Regions from separate parts of the Mesorhizobium sp. M0496 genome, predicted to be linked through region 1. Evidence: predicted binding sites of a transcription regulator. Region 1 holds the regulator's gene; the other holds the start of a gene.
What was found. The regulator LexA, encoded in region 1, represses DNA repair genes until DNA is damaged. The targets are predictions, from matches to a motif close to TGTTCNNNNTGTGTTCNG.
Positions count from the first base shown of each region.

Region 2: the regulator LexA is predicted to act here: its motif matches at 3,645-3,662, upstream of NKI73_RS30560 (YifB family Mg chelatase-like AAA ATPase).

Region 1 is NZ_JAMYRC010000003.1:55,345-60,637, forward strand. Features, by position in the region: gene kynA (tryptophan 2,3-dioxygenase) at 1-597, shown strand, start outside; gene kynU (kynureninase) at 681-1,928, shown strand; gene lexA (transcriptional repressor LexA) at 2,374-3,126, shown strand; gene NKI73_RS05150 (ComEC/Rec2 family competence protein) at 3,120-5,293, opposite strand, start outside.
Region 2 is NZ_JAMYRC010000059.1:17,908-23,200, forward strand. Features, by position in the region: gene NKI73_RS30545 (putative bifunctional diguanylate cyclase/phosphodiesterase) at 79-1,428, opposite strand; gene gshB (glutathione synthase) at 1,767-2,708, shown strand; gene NKI73_RS30555 (NAD(P)H-dependent oxidoreductase) at 2,919-3,509, shown strand; gene NKI73_RS30560 (YifB family Mg chelatase-like AAA ATPase) at 3,754-5,286, shown strand.

The DNA of each region.
Region 1 (5,293 bases):
TTCAAGATGCTGTCGCGCGTTGCCCGCATCTTCGAGCAGCTGAACAACGCCTGGGATGTGCTGCGGACGATGACGCCCAGCGAATACACCGAGTTCCGCGACGCGCTCGGCCAGTCTTCGGGTTTCCAGTCCTGGCAGTATCGTGCCATCGAATTCATGGCCGGCAACCGCAACCTCGCCATGCTCGGGCCGCACAAGCATCGGCCGGATCTCAGCGGGAAGCTGGAGGCAATCCTGGCCGAACCATCGCTCTACGACGAAGCGCTGCTGCTTTTGGCGCGCAACGGATTCGACATCGGTGCCGACGCCAGGCGCACGGACTGGCGTGAGACACGAACCGAGAATGAAGAGGTCCTGGTCGCCTGGCAGACCATCTACCGCGACCCGCAGCGCTACTGGATGTTCTACGAACTGGCCGAGAAGCTGGTCGACTTCGAGGATTATTTCCGCCGCTGGCGCTTCAACCACGTCACCACGGTCGAGCGCATCATCGGCCTGAAACGCGGCACCGGCGGCACGTCGGGTGCATCGTACCTCAAGAAGATGCTTGAGGTCGTGCTGTTTCCGGAGCTGTGGACGGTCCGCACCCGGCTCTGACATCATCGAAATGAGAACAGGCATACCGAGGGGACGCGCTTGTGGCGGAAAACCCTTCGCGAACAACCGAGGATTGACTGACCATGGGTGGAATTCCTGATCTCGCTGCGATCGAAGCGATGGATGCCACGGATCCGCTGCGCGCCATGCGCGATCGTTTCATTCTGCCGGAGGGGGTGATCTATCTCGACGGCAATTCTCTCGGGGCAGCGTCGCATGCCGTTTTCGGCGAGCTGCAGCAGGCGGCTACCAAGGAATGGGCCCAGGATCTCATCCGGGCCTGGAATACGGCCGGATGGTTCGAGATGCCGATCGAACTCGGCGATCAGCTTGGACGCCTGATCGGAGCCGCGGCCGGCCAGACCGTCGTCTGCGATACGACGTCGACCAACATCTACAAGGTGTTGCATGCGGCGATGGAGATGCGGCCCGGCCGGTTGGCCATCGTCGCCGAGGGCGACAGTTTTCCGACCGACCTGTACATCGCCGAAGGCGTGGCCTCGACCCGGGATGGCGCCTTGCTGCGTCTCGCGGGCGTCGACGCACCAACCATTGAAGAACTGATCGACGAAAGCGTCGCGGTGGTACTGGTCAACCACGTCAATTACAAATCGGGTGAACTGCGCGACATGGCGGCGCTGACGCGCAAGGCTCATGCGGCCGGAGCGCTGATCGTCTGGGATCTCTGCCACACCGCGGGCGCTCTGCCGGTCGAGCTCGACCGCGCAAATGCCGATTTCGCTGTCGGCTGCACCTACAAGTACCTCAACGGGGGGCCGGGCGCGCCGGCCTTCATCTATGCCGCCCAGCGCCACCATGGCGAGATCAGCCAGCCACTCAGCGGCTGGTGGGGGCATGCACGGCCCTTTGCCTTCGAACGGGGTTATGTGGCCGGCACCGGCATCCGCCGCTTTCTGTGCGGCACGCAGCCGGTCCTATCGATGCGGGCGCTCAAAGGTGCGCTTGCCATCTGGAACGACGTCGACATGGCGGAATTGCGAAAGAAAAGCGTCGCGCTGACCGAACTGTTCATCCAGCTCGTCGAAGCGAAGTGCGGCGCCTATGGTCTCACGCTGGAGAGCACCCGCGACGCGACCAGGCGCGGCAGCCAGGTGTCGTTCCTTCACGATCATGGCTATCAAATCATGCGGGCGCTGATCGAGCGGGGGGTGATCGGTGACTTCCGCGCGCCATCGACCATCCGTTTCGGCTTCACGCCACTCTATGTCGGCTACAAGGATGTGTGGCTGGCGGTTGAGGTGCTGGAAGACATTCTGCGCACGGGTGCATGGAAGGACCAGCGTTTCGCCGTCAAGGAGGCCGTTACCTGACGCAGCCGTCCCGACGACTGTTGTCGCGCCCTTGCCTATTGGCGGGATGACGGAGGGACGAATTTCCAGCGCACGAATCCGGTCGCCGCTGGTGGACAGCACTGGCATCACCAAATTAACCAAGGTTGGCATTTTGGCTTCGTTTCGTTCACGGCAGACGAATGCACAGAAGGCTGGGAATACCCCGTCGCGGATCCATGGGCAGCTCATGCCAAGCTTGGGCCAGGGATGGGCGGGCAGCCCATTAACCATAACAATTTCAATGCCGGCAAGCGCATTGTGACGGGATGCAGTCGTCGGCGAGGCCCGGCAGCGAGCTGCCAATAATTTCGATCCCCTTAATAAATTCATTAAACTTTAAACAGTTGCGGAACACAACTGGAACAGATAGTGTTTGTTCTGGGTTTGTTTTCTGATTCTGGTTTTAGGTACCCTGGGGGCCGCCATGCTGACACGCAAGCAACACGAACTGCTGATGTTCATCCATGAACGCCTGAAGGAAAGCGGCATTCCGCCATCCTTCGACGAGATGAAGGAGGCGCTCGACCTTGCCTCCAAATCCGGAATTCATCGGTTGATCACGGCTCTGGAAGAGCGCGGCTTCATTCGCCGACTGCCCAACCGGGCACGCGCGCTGGAAGTGCTGCGGTTGCCGGACTCGATCGCGCCCGGCCTCAACGCGGCGAAAAAGTTCTCGCCAAGCGTCATCCAGGGCAGTCTTGGTCAGACTAGTCTCGGTCAGGGCGGCGTTGGCCGACAGATCAAGCCGGCGTCTTCGCGGATGCCTTCGGCCGGCAATGACGACGACGTGGTCTCCGCCGTGTCGATCCCGGTGATGGGTCGTATCGCCGCCGGTGTGCCGATCGATGCCATCCAGCACCAGACGCATTCGATCTCGGTGCCGCCGGACATGATCATGGGCGGCGAGCACTATGCCCTGGAGGTCAAGGGTGACTCGATGATCGAGGCCGGCATCTTCGACGGCGATACCGTCATCATCCGCAATGCCGATACGGCCAGCCCCGGCGAGATCATCGTGGCGCTGGTGGATGAAGAGGAAGCGACGCTGAAGCGGTTCCGCCGCAAGGGCGCCTCGATTGCTCTCGAAGCCGCCAATCCGGCCTATGAAACCCGGATTTTCGGACCCGACAGGGTCAAGGTGCAAGGCAAGCTCGTCGGTTTGATCCGCCGCTACTGAGGCGGCTGCGGTTTAGCCGCTGGCTTCTCGGGTCTCTGGAAGGGCGGCAGTCCCCTCGCCTCACGCGAGAATTTGCGTTGTACATGCCAGGGCCGATATGGCCTGTCCACGGCGAAGCTGATTGTCGCTGGCGTGGTCGCCGATTGGCGATCGAAGAAGACGGCAGCACTGCCTTTGCGAGCCAGTTGCCGTTTGGTGATGACGAGAACCAGTGGGTTGTGACAGGCGTCATAGGCCGTCGCGTCATTGATGACGATCAGGTCGGCGAAACCACAGGCTTTCCAGGTGTCCTTTCGATCCTCGACATAGGCAATGAATGCACCGGACGGATGCCTGGCGAGACAAACGCCTGATGTGCAATAGAACGGCGCTCCCGGCGGCATTTCAGCGGCATCCCTGACGTCGAATTGGCCATCGCCTTCGTTGAACACCTCCGGCATGACGATGGTTTCGGATGTCAGCGCGCGTTTCCAGTTGTCGACGGTGAATTCGTTCGGGCGCGCGCGGCTGACGGCAAGTTCGCCACCGCCGATCGGCAACGCAACCAGCCTTGCGTCCTCCGAGATCAGCACGTCGGGTGTGCGCGTATCCGAGACGGTCAGCAGGCCGGCAAGCGCGAAGGGAAGAGCCGCGAGCCGCAGCCATGTCGTCGCCATCGTCGCGATGACCAGGGCAATCGCCACCAGCAGGACAGACTGCTGAGAAATCAGTCCGACCGCATCGACAGGCGAACGCTCGGAGATCCAGCCCGATATGGCGATCATCAGCGTAAGTCCCTTGCCCATCAGGTAGAGGGCCGGCCAGTCCAACCCAAACGGCATCAGCAACGCGCTGGCGACGGCCAGAAACATGACGACTGTCACGATGGGCATGATGGCCAGATTGGCGAACAGGCTGAGCGGCGACACACGCTGAAAATGCCAAATGGCAAACAGCGCCGTGGCGCCGCCGGCGATGATGGAAGTCATGGAAAGGCCGCCCGCCGCCAGCAGGAATTTTCGCGTCAGGAAACTGGGCAGCGATCGCTTTGGCGGCGGTGGTCTCGCCTTTCCTGCACGATGATCCGCCCAGCCGGCGTAGGCGCCGACGAGTGCGGCGGTCGCGGCGAAGGACATCTGGAAACTCGGGCCGACCACCTCGTGCGGCGACACCACAATGACGGCGATCGCCGAGATCGCCAGATTGCGCATCGTCAGCGCCGCTCGATCGAACAGCACTGCAATCAGCATCACCGCCAGCATGATGAAACTGCGCTCGGCGGCAACGACGACCCCGGAAATGATGAGATAGGCGGCGATCGAGAAAAGTGCGGCGGCGGCGGCGTATTTCTTGACCGGGCGACGCGCGGAAAAATCCGGAAACAGGGCGAAGGCGCCGCGCAGCAAACCCATGATGGTGCCGGCGACCAACGCCATGTGCAGTCCGGAAATAGAGATGATGTGGTAAATGCCGGTGCGCCGCATCGCTTCGTTGATTTCATCGGGGATGCCGGCGCGAACGCCGACGATCAGCGCCGCGGCGATCTCGCCTTCGGCGCCACCGACGCTGCCCCTGATGTGATCGGCAATGGCTTCACGGGCTTTTTCGATCCCCGAGGAAAGGCGGGCTGCCAGCGGCATATAGTCGTCGGTGACGACGAGTTTTGGATTGCCGAGAAAGAACCCGCTGCCGCCGATGCCGGCAAAATAGCTGTCGAAGGAGAAGTCGTAGCTGTCCGGCCGCACCGGCCCGGTCGGCGGCAACAGCCTGGCATATCCAGTGATCAGGGAGCCGGCGGTCATGTCCGCCGGGATCTTTCGTGTCGAAAGCCGCACCCTCTCCGGCGCATAGCGCAGTTTCGGCCTTGCAGTCGACGTCACGTCGATGGTCAGCCGGATGCGGCCGCTCTCCATCCGGTCGACCGAGACGATCCGGCCGGTCACCTGCGTCGAGATTTCCGAACCCAGCATCTGTGTGCCGGCGCGCCATGTCTCGACCTTTGCGGCGAGCAGCCCGAGCACACACAAAAGCGCCGCCATGAAGCACAAATGGGTTCTCGGCCAGGAACGCGAGATCAGCGCACAGAGCCCCGCCAAGATGACGACTGCGACAGGCTTTGCGAAGTCCGGCTCCGCCGCCAGCGAAAAATAGCCGATCGCTCCGCTCGCCAGGCAGACCGGCACCAGCA
Region 2 (5,293 bases), on a different contig from region 1:
GCCTTATGTCAGACAAAACGACAATGCGCCGCATCGGATTGCGCACATCGAGATTGGCGGCGACTTCGAGACAAGTGATCAGATTGCCTTGGCGCGCAGGGCCCCGCGGAAGGAATCGCGGAGGTAGCCGAGTGTGGCGGCGGCATCGGCCGGCTTGCCGAACAGATAGCCTTGCCCGCCGGCGCAGCCGAACTGGACCAGACGATCGGCCTGCGCTTCCTGCTCGATGCCCTCGGCGACCACATCCATGCCGAGCCCCTCGCACATGGCGAGAATGGCGCGGATGATGTGTTCGGACGGCCTATCATCGAGAATCGAGGAGACGAAGGCGCGGTCTATCTTGAGCTTGTCGAAATGGAATTCGCGCAAGCGGCCGAGCGAGGACTGGCCGGTGCCGAAATCGTCGAGCGAAACGCGGATGCCGACGCGGCGCAGGTCTTCGACGATCTGCGCGGCCGAGGCCGGGTCGTTCATCAGGCCAGTCTCGGTGATCTCGATCTCCAGCCGGCGCGGATCGAAGCCGGTACGATCGAGGATCGCCAGTATGTGCAGGCCGGTGTTCTGGTCGACGAGCTGCGAGGGTGACAGGTTGAACGACAGGAACAGGTCCTTCGGCCAGCTCCGGGCCGCCTCTGTCGCCTTGCGCAGCACCAACTGCGACAGCGGGCCAATGATGCCGCGCTCCTCGGCGATGGGAATGAAGACGGTTGGCGGCACCGACCCGAGATCGCGATCGGTCCACCGCGCCAGCGTCTCGAAGCCGACGGTGCGGCGCGTGTTGAGGTCGACGATGGGCTGGAAATGCGGCTCCACCTCGCCGGCCGAGACCGCCCGGCGCAGTGCCTGTTCGATGCGGGTGACGCGCTTGGCCGCCTCTTCCATCTCGCGGGTGTAGACGACGACGCGGCCACGGCCGGAACGCTTGGCGTGGTAGAGTGCCGTCTCTGCCTTGTTGATGAGGATCTCGGTGGTTTCGTCGCCCGAAGAAAACAGCGAGCAGCCGACCGAAGCCGAAAGCCTGGCAGTGCGTTCGCCGACATCGTAGGGCGCCGACAGTATCTCGATCAGCATGCGCGACTTTTCGGCCGCCGCTTCCTCGCTGAACACCATCGGATAGAGAAAGGCGAATTCGTCGGCGCCGATGCGGCAGACCGTGGAGTAGCCATCCATCGAGGCGCGCAGCCGCATCGCGACCTGGATCAAGATATCGTCACCGGCCTTGTGTCCGAACAGGTCGTTGATCGGCTTGAAGCCGTCGAGGTCGAGGATGCCGACGGTAAAGGGTGCGGGATCGTCGGCACGGTCGCTTATCAGGCGATCGACCTTGTCGAAGAACCGGCGATGGTTGCCAAGCCCGGTCAACGGATCTGTGAATGCCAGATCCGTGCTCTCCCTGTTTGCCTGACCGGTGCCAAACGAAGTTTGCATCGGTGTCCCTGTTTTGTGACGTCGGAATTTATTTCGAGACTGGCAGCAAACCCTTTAGGAAACGTATCGCGAAATAGATTTTTCACGGGTAAAGCGCATGACCTTCGGGAAGGTCGAGACGGGTGCGTCAAACCTTTGTTTTCACGCACATCTTCAGTCGTTTCCCGCCGTTGGATGAAGCGGCGCCTCGCCTTGTCTCCAGATGGCTGGCGAGATCGGGGGCCGGCCTGGCTTTGCGGCTTGCTTATGCCAATCTTCAAAAGGTCGCGATTGGCAGACGCATAGTGAGCCTGTACAGGCAAGACAGTCGCCCCATCCGAGTCCGCCGGAGACCCGCCATGAAGCTGAAAATCGCCGTCCAGATGGACCATATCTCCACCGTGTCGATCGTCGGCGACACCTCGTTCGCGCTGTCGCTGGAAGCGCAGCGGCGCGGCCATCAACTGTTCCATTACACGCCCGAGCGGCTGTCGCTGCTCGACGGCAAGGTGTTTGCCCGCATCGAGGAAATGCAGGTGCGCGACGAGAAGGGCAGCCACTATTCGCTGGGCGAGAAGGTGCGCACCGATTTGTCGGAGATGGACGTCGTCCTGCTGCGCCAGGATCCGCCCTTCGACATGAACTACATCACCACCACGCACATCCTCGAGCGCATCCATCCCGGGACGTTGGTGGTCAACGACCCGGCCTGGGTGCGCAACAGCCCGGAAAAGATCTTCGTCACCGAGTTTCCCGACCTGATGCCGGACACGCTGATCACCAAGGATCCGCTGGAAGTTGCCGCCTTCCGCAAGGAGTTCGGCGACATCATCATCAAGCCGCTGTACGGCAACGGCGGCGCCGGCATCTTCCATCTGCTGGAGGGCGACCGCAACCTTGCCTCGCTGCTCGAAATGTTCGGCCAGATGTTCCGTGAACCCTATATCGTGCAGCGCTATCTCAAGGACGTGCGCAAGGGCGACAAGCGCATCATCCTGATCGACGGCGAGCCGGTCGGCGCCATCAACCGGGTGCCGGCCGAACACGATTCCCGCTCCAACATGCATGTCGGCGGCCGCGCCGAAAAAACCGAGCTGACGGAACGCGAACGCGAGATCTGCGCCCGCATCGGGCCCTCGCTGAAAGAGCGCGGCTTCATCCTGGTCGGTATCGACGTGATCGGCGACTACATGACCGAGATCAACGTGACCTCGCCGACCGGCGTGCGCGAAGTCCAGCGCTTCGGCGGCGCCGACATCGCCAGCCTGTTCTGGGAAGCGGTCGAGGGGAAGCGGAAGTAAGCCGGTTTCATTTTGTCTTAACCATGTTCCGCTTTTGCAACCGGGAGCAACCTGACCGCGACCGGGGCGGTTGCATGTTCCTGCAGTGTTCTTGTTTTGACCAGGCGATTGGCAAAAGGCTTTTCCTTTCCCCGCCGCTGACCTGCTGTTCCTTGTTGGTTGCGTGACCGCTAATATGTGTGTGTAGTCCGAAGCCTGAAGGCCCACGCCATGAAAATTAATGTCGTCTACGCGCATCCATTAGCCGACAGCTACCAGGCATCGCTCCACAAACGGGTCGTTCAGACCCTCAAGGCCAGGGGTGACGAGGTCGTTGATTTCGATCTCCATCAAATGAAGTTCGATCCTGTGATGCATGCCGAAGAAAGACGCGGCCACTTCGATCCTGCTCAAGCACCCGGCGATTTGCAGATTTACATCGATGCGTTGAGATGGGCGGAAGCTTGCGTTTTCTGCTTTCCCACATGGTGGTCGGGCATGCCTGCAATCCTGAAGGGCTATTTCGATCGAGTTTGGCGACCAGGGGTGGCTTACGAATTGCCGGCAGACGGTGGCACGATCAAGCCGGCGCTATTGAACATCCGGCGGATCGGCGTTGTTACCACATGCGGCTCGCCATGGTGGTATACCGAACTCTACATGCAAAACCCGGGGAGGAAAGTTCTGCTGCGAGGCCTCAAGACTATGTGCGGCCGCAACGTGACGCACCTTTATCTGACGAAATATTCTGTCGAGAGCATTTCTTATGACAAAAGGGAAATGTTCGCCCGCAAGGCGGAGCGCCTGTTTGACAAATTCTAGCCATCCATGCCCGGGTATCTCATCCTTGATGCGAGCGAGCCTTTGACAAAGCGGGCGCTCGAGCTTCCGATCGAGCCCAACTTATGAACGTGCGTCCTTGCCGGCAGCATTCTTCACCGTTGTGAGGCGGCCATATGTTCTCGTAATGTTCTTGCCTAACTCTGAAATCTGTGGTTGTCTCCCTTGACTTCGCTCACACCCTGGTCGCCAGGGCATGGGCGAACACCTATCCGGGGGCATAAAAATGGTGGCGCGGGTTCGCACGGTCGCTTTCCAGGGCATCGAGGCCGTGCCGGTCGACGTGCAGGTGATGATCGCGCCCGGCAAGGTCAACATGCACATCGTCGGCCTGGCCGACAAGGCAGTGGCGGAAAGCCGCGAGCGGGTGCAGGCGGCGCTGCATGCGTCGGGCCTGTCGATGCCGTCGAAGAAGGTCACGGTCAATCTGGCACCCGCCGACCTGCCCAAGGAAGGCAGCCACTACGATCTGCCGATCGCGCTTGGCCTGATGGCGGCATTGGGCGCCATTCCGGGCGACATGCTGGCCGGCTATGTCGTGCTCGGCGAATTGTCGCTCGACGGCACGATCGCCGCGGTCGCCGGCGCCCTGCCGGCAGCGATCGGGGCCAATGCCGAAGGCAAGGGCCTGATCTGCCCGTTCGCCTGCGGGCCGGAAGCGGCCTGGGCCGGCAAGGATATCGACATTCTGGCGCCGCGCAGCCTGATCGCCATCGCCAATCATTTTCGCGGCACGCAGGTGCTGTCACGGCCGGAAGCCGGCATCCACGCCGCGGCGCGCGACCTGCCCGATCTCGCCGACATCAAGGGCCAGGAGACCGCCAAGCGGGCGCTGGAGGTTGCGGCGGCCGGTGGCCATAATCTGCTGATGATCGGGCCACCCGGCTCGGGCAAATCGATGCTGGCGCAGCGGCTGCCGTCGATCCTGCCGCCGCTGGCGCCGAAGGAATTGCTGGAGGTCTCGATGATCGCCTCGGTGGCGGGAGAGCTCGGCGAAGGCAAGCTGACCGACCGGCGGCCGTTCCGCGCGCCGCACCATTCGGCTTCGATGGCGGCGATGGTCGGCGGTGGCATACGCGCACGGCCGGGCGAAGTGTCGTTGGCCCATCATGGCGTGCTGTTTCTCGACGAGTTTCCCGAATTCACGCCGCAGACGCTCGATGCGCTGCGCCAGCCGCTGGAGACCGGCGACTGCATGATCGCGCGCGCCAACCATCGCGTCACCTATCCGGCGCGCATCCAGCTGGTGGCGGCGATGAACCCGTGTCGCTGCGGCATGGCCGGTGAGCCCGGCTATCGCTGCCTGCGCGGCGAGCGTTGCCGCACCGACTACCAGGCGCGTATCTCAGGTCCGCTGCTCGACCGCATCGATCTCAGGATCGAAGTGCCGGCGGTCTCGGCAAGCGATCTGATCCGGCCCGACCGGGCGGAGAAAAGTGCCGATGTGGCGCTGCGCGTGGCGCGCGCCCGCGCCATCCAGCGCGAGCGCTTCGAACGTCTCGGCGCCACCCGCGCCACCACCAACGCGCATTGCTCGCCCTCGGTCATCGAGGAGATCGCCATGCCCGACGCCGCCGGCCTGTCGCTGCTCAAGGACGCCAGCGAAAAGCTCGCCTTTTCGGCCCGCGCCTACCACCGGGTGCTGAAGGTCGCGAGAACACTGGCCGATCTCGACGCCAGCGAAACCGTCGGCCGCATCCATCTGGCCGAAGCGATTTCCTATCGCATGAGTTCGGAACGGATGGCGCAGGCGGCTTAGACCCCCT